Regions from separate parts of the Ramlibacter tataouinensis genome, predicted to be linked through region 2. Evidence: predicted binding sites of a transcription regulator. Region 2 holds the regulator's gene; the other holds the start of a gene.
The links. The regulator LexA, encoded in region 2, represses DNA repair genes until DNA is damaged. The targets are predictions, from matches to a motif close to ACTGTATNNNNATACAGT.

Region 1 (4,568 bases), 800 kb from region 2:
TCATCCCAGCTCACGCAGTAGTCGCCCTTCTGCGCGGTCATGCGCGCGGCGGTGATGAACTGCGTGAGCCCGCCCCAGCTGTCCAGGTCGCAGGCCAGCGCCACCAGGCGGGCGTCGCCCATGTCGAACTCGCTGCCGAACAAGAGCTGGAAGTGCCGGCTGCGCCGCTCGCCCGGCGAAGCCTTCTCCAACCGGGCGATGAACTGCGCGTACTCGTTCCAGCCGGACCAGGCGCGCACCACGCCCGCCACCGAGCATTCGTCGGTGATGGCCAGCGCCTCGTAGCCCAGGTCGTAGGCGCGGCGCACCAGCTCCTGCGGATGCGAGGCGCCGCGCTGGAAGCTGAAGTTGCTGATGCAATGCAGCTCGGCGTAGCGTGGCAGTGGATCGGGCCCCTGCGCCAGCACCGGCGGCAGGTCGTGGTCTTCGTCCAGCAGCGGCCGCGGCTTGTTGATGCTTTCAGGCATAGAGGCCCTGCAAATACCAGCGCGCGCGTCCGTTGCCGCCCGGCCGCTCGCGGTAGATCCAGACCAGCCCCGCTTCCTCGCTGCGGGCGATGAAGTAGTCGCGGCAGGCCGGACCGCCCTCTTCCCACCAGCCGGTCTCGACACGATACAGGCGCGCCAGCCGGCGCAGCGGCCCGCCATGGCAAGGCGTGTCGCCGCGCATCTCGAGCAGCACCGGCTCGGGCAGCAGCCAGGTGGGATAGAGCGCATCGACAGGATGCGCGGGGCCGGGTCTGCTTGCCTCAAGATGGCCCTTGGCCGGCACCCAGCTTTGCATACGTTCCGGCCGGTGGTCGGAATGCACCTGGTTCACCAGCACCTGCTGCTCGCCCAGGCGCGCGCTCAGGCGCTCGACGAATTCGTGCAGCTTCTCGCCGGGCTTGTTGTCCTCGGGCAGCAGGCTGGTGGACAGGCCCGGCCAGGGCGCGGTTTCGAGCGAGCGCAGCCGCAGGTGGTTGGCCGGCGCCGACAGGGTGGCGCGCGACAGGTGTTCGGACACCAGGCGGCGCAGGTGCAGCATGTCCTGCGCTGGTTGCGCGGTGCGCACCTGCAGGCACTCGTTCGGCGGCAGTTTTTTTCCGTTGAGCCTGCGCAGGTCCAGCGTCCATTCCAGCTCGAGCGCCAGCACGCCGAGGTGGCGCGCCCGCAGCCACAGTTGCATCTGCGACAGCAAGCGCTGCGCGGCCCACATCAACTCGGGTGCGCTGGTGGCCAGCGCCGCCAGTTCCACCCGCAGGTCGAAGCTTTCCGGCGCGCTGATCCAGTCGTAGCGCTCGGGGCGATCGCCCCAGGCGCGATCCAGCGCCTCCAGCAGCGGCGCGCCGAAGCGGCGCACCAGGCCGGCGCGCGGCAGGCGGCGCAGCTGCCCCCAGCTGCGGCAGCCGATGCGCTCCAGGAGCCCCAGGTGTTCACTCGCCGCGCTGAGCAAGTCCAGGCCCAGGGCATCGGGCAGCTGCGCGGGCGCGGGCTCGCGCCGCCGCTTCAGGCGCATCAGCGCCAGCGCGACCAGCGAGGTCTCAGCGGCGGCCCAGGGCGCCGGCGCGAGCACATCGCCGGTATCGAGCAGGCTGCGCAACAGGCGCTTGCGTCCGCCCCACAGCCTTTCGCTGGCCGCCACTTCCAGCAGCAGGGCTTCGTCGACCCAGGCCACGCGCGGGGTGAACCGCAAGGCATGCCAGCCCCAGGCGGTGCGCTCCTCGTCATGCGATGGCCACAGTGCGATCCAGTACATGCGATCGGTCCTTCTGGGTGGCAGTGATGGATGGCGCCTTCGCCTTGCGCGAATCGAGCAGCTGCGACAGCCGTTTCGGATGCGAAGGCAGCTCGAGCGGATAAGCCAGCGGCGGTCCGCGGCGCTTGAGGATGCGCAGTTGCAGGCTTTCGCCCTCCTCGATCTCGAGCCGCAGCCGCGCGGGTGAGGACTCGGCGCGCACCCGGGTCGGGCGAAAGACGAACAGCAGCTTCCCGAACTGGGCAGCGGCCAGGTGCAGGCGCCTCAATTCAGCTCCCTTCGATTGCGGCAGCCAGGCAAGCACGGCGGGCACATCGGCACAGCGCAAAGCCTGTTCCGCGGCCCACAGGCGCGCTGGGGGCTTTGCCGCCTCGATGCGCAGCAGGCGCGAATGCAGCAGGCCCTGCGCATCCAGCGCGGGCGCGAAGGGCTCGAAAGGCGCATTCACCAGCACCATGGGCCCGTCCTGCTCGCGCGCGAGCTGCGCCAGCGCCGGCAGCAGCAATTGCCACACATGCCGACCGGGGCGCTCCTGCAATATTTCGAGCAGCGCGCCCACCGGCCAGCCGCCGCCCGGCAGCTGAGCGTCGAGCCGGGCATGGCCGCTGGCGAGCACCTTCTCCGCCGTGCAGGCCAGCTCAGGCACGCGCCACACATGAGGCAAGGCACCGGGGGCTATGGAGCGGGAAGGCGAACGCACGGAAAATGGCAGTCGACGGATGGCTGTCTATTTATACAGTATTTTGGCAGGTTCGGTGAAGAACAAAACCCTGCACCCCGAGGACTTCATCGGCCGCTCGGAAGACGTGGCCCGCATGCTCATCGGCGCGGTGCTGCTGGTCGATGGCGTCGGCGGGCGGATCGTGGAAACCGAGGCCTACGACCGCGAAGAGCCCGCTTCGCACAGCCATGGCGGCCCCACGCCGCGCAACGAATCCATGTTCGGCCCGCCCGGCCGCGCCTACGTCTACCGCTCCTACGGCATCCACTGGTGCCTGAACTTCGTCTGCCGCGAAGAAGGCCACGGGGCCGGGGTGCTGATCCGCGCGCTCGAGCCCTTGCACGGCATGGCCCTCATGCGCGCGCGTCGAGGCCTGCAGGAGCCCCGGCTCCTATGCTCGGGACCGGGACGGGTCGGCCAGGCGCTGGGCATCACCCGCGAGTTCGATGGCCGGCGCCTCGACCAGCCGCCGTTCCACGTGCTGGCGGCCGATGAGCCTTCGCGCATCGTCGCCGGCCCGCGCATCGGCATCTCCAAGGCCATGGAGCTGCACTGGCGCTTCGGGCTGGCCGGCTCGCGCTTTCTCAGCCGCCGGTTCGCCGATCCCCTGGATTAGCGTCAGTAGCGCGGCTGACCTGGCTGCGGCTGCGCCGGCTCGGTCTCGATCAGCGCCGGCTCGCGTACCGGGCCACGCGCAGCGGGCGGCCGGTAGGCCGGCAACACGCTGACGCCCGGCGCCATGCGCGCATCCGGCTGGCGCACCAGCACCACGCCGCGCCCGAGCCGCTCGTAAGGCGCCTTCATGGCGCGCGCCGTGCGCTCGTCGGTCAGCAGCGGCGACGCCGTGGCGAGATCGGGCCCGCCCGCGCCGTAGGCCACCGAGCTGAGCACCGGGCACTGCTGCGCATCGAACACCATATGGCCGCCGGGAAAGCGCTCCGGCACCGTTTCGTGCAGCGGACGGCTCATGTCCACCGGGGGTTTGTCGCCGTGGTAGACGACGCGGTCGGCGCGGTCGTAGACGGTGTAGCAGGCCAGCGCCTGCAGAGGCGCCAGAGCCAGCAGCGGCACCAGCAGCACGGATTTCGAACGGCCCATGACGCTCTCCCGCCGCGCGGCTGCACGGCCCGGCATCATCGTGGGCTCAGCGGGCCAGGGGGTTTGCAGGTTGAGGCTGAATCCGCGTGTCAGCGGACACCGATAAACATCAGGTCCAGCTTGGCGGATCGGTTCCCGGCGGCACCGAGGCGCGGTCATAGCGCGCGGGCGTGCGGCCGAGTTGCGCACTGTGGCGGATGGCCTGCAGGCGCCCGAAGCCCGAGTCGCTCTCCTCAACATAGGGTGCGTGCGACGGGCGGACGGCCGCGAAGCCGTCCTTCACGCGCCCGAGGCTGCGCAGCCATTGGCCGGTCTGCGCCAGCGCCACCTGCACATGCCAGCTGCCGCCTTCGCGCTGCTGGCGGCGCAGCGCGGCCGCGGCGCCCAGGGCGATGAGGTAACCCGAGGCTTCGTCCAGGATCTGCATGGGCAGCGCGCGTGGCTTGCTGTCACCGGCCGCCTCGGCTTCAGCGACATTGAAGCCCATCGCCGTCTGCACCAGCGAGTCGAAGCCGCGCCGATCGGCCCAGGGCCCCGCCGTGCCGTACGCGCTGAGCGAGACGCAGACGATGCCCGGCCGCCGAGCCGCAAGGGCGTCGGGCCCCAGCCCCAGCGCCTGCATCCCGCCCGGGCGGTAGCCCTGGATGAAGACATGCGCGTCGGCCAGCAGCGCGTCCATGGCGGCGCGGCCTTCCGGCGAGCGCAGCTCGAGCAGTGCCGAGCGCTTGCCGCGGCTGGTGTCGGCGATCGCTTCGATGTTGGGCAGGCGCGGCGAATTGACCAGCATGACGTCGGCGCCGTACGCCGCCAGCGCCTTGCCGCCCACCGGCCCGGCCAGGATGCGGGTGAGGTCGAGCACGCGCACGCCTTCCAGCGGGCGCTGGCTGGTGGACAGCGGCGCCAGCGGCAAGGCGGGGGCGTCGCCGATGCGATCGATGCGAAAGAGCGGCTGCGCGGCGATCGCCTGCCCCTGCGGCGTCGCATCCCATTGCTCGAAGCCTCGCAGTGCCGT
Region 2 (4,568 bases):
GCGCGGGTTCCCGCGCCTGCCGCAGGCGCCGATCGAAACGGCCGAGGCACTGGAGCAGCTGCGCGCCCTGTGGCACGGCCACCGCATCGCGGTGCACATCACCAGCCGCGCGCCCGGCAGCGGGGTGGACACGCCGCAAGACCTGGCACGCGTGCGCGAGCTGTTTGACGCCGGCGGCGCGGCACGCTGAGCCGCCCGGAGGCCTCGATCCAGTAAGGGTGCGCGAAGGACCGCGTGCTATCCTTTGAACTAACGATGCGCGAAGACTGGGACGCGCCCGGCCCGCAGCGCGCGAAGACTAGCAACATCCAAGGAATTCCATGAGACTGATCTTGTTGGGAGCGCCCGGTGCAGGCAAGGGAACGCAGGCCGCGTTCATCTGCCAGAAGTACGGCATCCCGCAAATCTCCACCGGCGACATGCTGCGCGCAGCCGTCAAGGCGGGCAGCCCCCTCGGTCTGGCGGCCAAGAAAGTCATGGATTCCGGCGCCCTGGTCAGCGACGACATCATCATCGGGCTGGTGAAGGAACGCATCGCGCAGCCTGACTGCGCCAACGGCTTTCTCTTCGATGGCTTCCCCCGCACGATTCCGCAGGCCGACGCCCTGAAGGCCGCCGACGTCAAGCTCGATTACGTGCTCGAGATCGACGTGCCCTTCGAGGCCATCATCGAGCGCATGAGCGGCCGCCGCTCGCATACCGCGTCCGGACGCACCTACCACGTCAAGTTCAACCCGCCCAAAGTGCCCGGCGTGGACGACGTGACAGGCGAGCCCCTGATCCAGCGCGATGACGACAAGGAAGAGACCGTCAGGAAGCGCCTGGAGGTCTACGCGGCCCAAACGCGCCCGCTGGTGGACTACTACGCCAACTGGGCCAAGACCGATCCGGCCAAGGCACCGAAATACCGCGTGATCAGCGGCATGGGCTCGGTCGAGGACATCACGGGCCGCGCCATGCAGGCGCTCGAGAACTGAGGCTTCTCACGCCGGGCTGGACCGCAGCCCGTACGCCTTGCCGTCGACGTAAAGGTATTCGGCGCGCACCAGCGCCTCCTTTTCGTCCTTGAGCGGATACCCCAGCACCCCGATCGTCGCGCCGGACTGCACCGGCGCCAGCTTCCAGGCTTCCAGGCGGGTGAGCGGCGCCAGCTCGATGGTCCAGCGGCGATCCTGCCGCGTGGGCGCCGCGGCGCGCGCCAGCAGGGCCTTGCCATCCACCGTGGCCGACTGCGCCGGCACCTGCATGGACCCGACCTCCGCCGGTACGCGATAGCCGGCCGGCAGTTCCAGCACGAGTTCGGCGTGCGGGTTCTGCCATTTGACGGCCACCACGCGTCCCTGCAGGAACAGCGGCCGGTCCTGGTCGAAGCTGCTCCAGCCATGGTGCGCGCGCGCGGCGAACGGCAGGGCCAACGCGGCCAGCACGCAGGTACGACGCTTCATCATCATCCTTCCTTCTAGACGTAGGCAATCCATCGGCCACACGCGAGCACGGCCAGCCAGATCAGCGTGGACGCCAACAGCTGCAGGCGCGCCAGCGCGTCGCCACGGGCCAGGCTGCGGCGGCCATGGAACCACGCCGCATTGCAACCCGCCACGAGAATCAACACCATCTTCAGGGTGAATGCGCGGTTGGCCAGCAGTTCGCCCGGCTGGCTCGCGAACATCAGCAGGCCGCTGGCCGCCGCCAGCGAGAAGCCGGCAAGCGCGACCGTGAGCGCGAGGCGCGCGAGCGACTGCAGCGGCAACTGGGCGCCGCGGCCGAAGACGCGCACCTCCAGCAGCATGAGGTTGCCCATCAACAGGCCGATCCCGAAGATGTGCGCGATCTCGAGGACCGGGTAGGCCCAGGGATGGGACTGCAGTCCGGCGAACATCAGGGCATCAGCGCCAGCATCAGCTCGACACGCGCCTTCACCGGCGACAGGCTCGTGCCGGGGATCAAGTCCTTCTCGCCGGCGATCACGCCGCCCTCGGCGCAGCGGCTCGCGCGCAAGAGCGTCACGCCCTGCTTCCCGGCCTCGAGCAGCGCGTCCAGCAGTTCAGCGTGGATGGTGCCGTTGCCGGTGCCGGCGACGACCAGGCCCGCGATGCCCTGCGCTGCCAGGGCGCGGACGGTCGCGCCGCTGGCGCCGGCATGGCTCATGACGATCTCCACGCGCGGCCACGTTGGCGCCGACAGGGCCTTCTGCAGCCGAACGCGCGCCAGGTCCACGTCGCCGCCCGGCCACTCCCGCAGCAGCCGCAGCCGCCCTTCCTCGACGTAGCCGAGCGGCCCGGCATCGCCCGAGCTGAACGGGTCGAGCCGGTAGTGATGCACTTTCATCACCTCGCGCGCGCCGTGGATCACGCCCGCGCACACGGCGACCACGCCGCGCGCGCCCCCGGCTGCGGCCACCGTGACCGCATCGACGATGTTCTGAGGCCCGTCCGGGCCGAGGGCGGTGGCCGGCCGCATGGCGCAGGTGATCACCACCGGCTTGGCCGGGCACAGCACTTCCTGCAGGAAATAGGCCGTTTCCTCCAGGGTGTCGGTGCCGTGCGTGACCACGATGCCCGCGACCTCGTCCTGCGCAAGCCAGTGCGCGCAGCGCCGTGCCAGCTCGCGCCAGATGGCGAAGCTCATGTCCTTGCTGTCCACCTGGGCGACCTGCTCGCATTCGAGCGGCAGCCCGCGCAGGGCCGGGATGGCCGCCAGCAGCTGCGCCACGCCGATCTGCGCCGCCGTATAGCCGATGTTGTCGCCGGCCGCGGCGGAAGTGCCCGCCAGGGTGCCGCCGGTGCCCAGAACCACGATTTTTTTCTCGCTCACTTGCGCACTTTACGAAACTGGTTAAAAATACAGTTACTGGATATCGAAACAGGAGCCACCATGCTCGATTCGCCCAAGCTCACCGCCCGCCAGCAGCAGATCCTGGACCTGATCGAGAGCGCGATCGCTCGCACTGGCGCGCCGCCGACGCGCGCCGAGATCGCGGCTGAACTCGGCTTCAAGTCCGCCAACGCCGCCGAAGAGCATCTCCAGGCGCTGGCCCGCAAAGGCGTGATCGAACTCGTGGCCGGCACCTCGCGCGGCATCCGCCTGCGCAGCGATGCCCTTCGCTCCATCAACGAATCTCGCATCAAGCAGTTCTCCCTGCCGCTTCCCAGCCTGGCCCAACTCGCGCTGCCGCTGGTCGGGCGTGTGGCCGCAGGCTCGCCCATTCTCGCGCAGGAGCACGTGGACCAGACCTACTACGTGGAGAGCAGCCTGTTCCAGCGCCGGCCCGACTACCTGCTGAAGGTGCGCGGCATGTCGATGCGTGACGCCGGCATCATGGACGGCGACCTGCTCGCGGTACAGGCCACCAAGGACGCCAAGAACGGCCAGATCATCGTCGCGCGCCTGGGCGACGAGGTCACCGTCAAGCGCTTCCGCCGCAACAAGCACCTGATCGAACTGCACGCCGAGAACCCGGACTACCCCACCATCGTGGTGGAGCCGGGCGAACCCTTCGAGATCGAAGGCCTGGCCGTCGGCTTGATCCGCAACACCATGCTCATGTAGCACCCCGGGCCGGCCGCAGGTGGCGGGCGTATGGCGCGCACGGCGCCATCACCCTGCGGCAGCGCCCTTCTTCGCAATCCTGCCTGTGTCCAAGCTCTGGAGTCCAAGGAGATTCACATGGGAATCGCGATGTTCATGTCGAGTGGATTGCTGTCGCCATTCAAGGCCTTGTTCAGTCTTCGCAGTTGTCGTGGGGCGGGCGGTCCGGTGGCCGCCGGCAGGCGCGTGCCTGCCGGCGCGCAGCCGGGCGGCTTGCCCCACGAGTTTTCTGCAACCCCGTGCAGGCGCAAGCCGCTGCGCATCGTGCATGGCGCCACCGGCCGGCTGGTGATTTCCGGCCGCATGGCGGATGTATGCGCCGAACTCGACCGGCTGGCCGCGCTGGAAGCCGCCGCCGGCTAAGCAGCCTCGATTTTCACCAGCGACGGTCAGTGCCGCGGGCGCGGGTGGCCGGCGTAGCGAAGTAAAGGAGGAGGGACGGGCAAAGCCCGTCCCGGGGGACATGAGCGGAGCCGGCCAACCGGCGCCCGTGGCCGCCCCCAGCTACGACGTCCGATCAGGCCTTCGATCCAGCCAGATAGTCAGCCTTGCCCAGTTCCACGCCGTTGTGGCGCAGGATCGCGTAGGCGGTCGTGATGTGGAAGAACATGTTGGGCAGCACCCAGTGCTTCAAATAGGCCTCGGCCTTCATGGTGCGGGTCTTGTCGCGCCCCACCGGGAAGGTGATCTCCTTGTCTTCCGTGCCGTCCATCTTGTCGGCGGGCACCGTGGCCAGCCAGTCCAGTGTCTTCTGGATTCTCGCCTTCAGCTCCGGAAAGCTCGCCTCGTTGTCTTCGTAGCGCGGCGCCTCGATGCCGGCGATCCGCGCCGCGCCGTTCTTCGGCCCGTCGCACGCGATCTGGATCTGCCGGGCGAAGGGCAGCATGTCGGGCGCGAGCCGGTACTGCAGCAACACCGTGGGGTCGAACTTGCGCGCTTCCGCGTGGGCCGCACCCTTGTCGAGGATGTGGGCCAGGTTC

Region 1: imuA (translesion DNA synthesis-associated protein ImuA) is a predicted target of LexA. The motif match lies at 2,460-2,477, and genes of this name have one in related genera.

What each region holds. Positions count from the first base shown of each region.
Region 1 is NZ_CP010951.1:4,121,104-4,125,671, reverse strand. It holds gene UC35_RS19140 (error-prone DNA polymerase) at 1-467, opposite strand, end outside; gene UC35_RS19135 (Y-family DNA polymerase) at 460-1,737, opposite strand; gene imuA (translesion DNA synthesis-associated protein ImuA) at 1,706-2,383, opposite strand; gene UC35_RS19125 (DNA-3-methyladenine glycosylase) at 2,553-3,074, shown strand; gene UC35_RS19120 (hypothetical protein) at 3,077-3,556, opposite strand; gene UC35_RS19115 (CoA transferase) at 3,666-4,568, opposite strand, start outside.
Region 2 is NZ_CP010951.1:5,844-10,411, forward strand. It holds gene kdsB (3-deoxy-manno-octulosonate cytidylyltransferase) at 1-190, shown strand, start outside; gene adk (adenylate kinase) at 321-977, shown strand; gene UC35_RS00050 (DUF6152 family protein) at 984-1,445, opposite strand; gene UC35_RS00055 (hypothetical protein) at 1,460-1,879, opposite strand; gene UC35_RS00060 (asparaginase) at 1,879-2,814, opposite strand; gene lexA (transcriptional repressor LexA) at 2,875-3,549, shown strand; gene UC35_RS00070 (hypothetical protein) at 3,667-3,951, shown strand; gene UC35_RS00075 (DUF1993 family protein) at 4,106-4,568, opposite strand, start outside.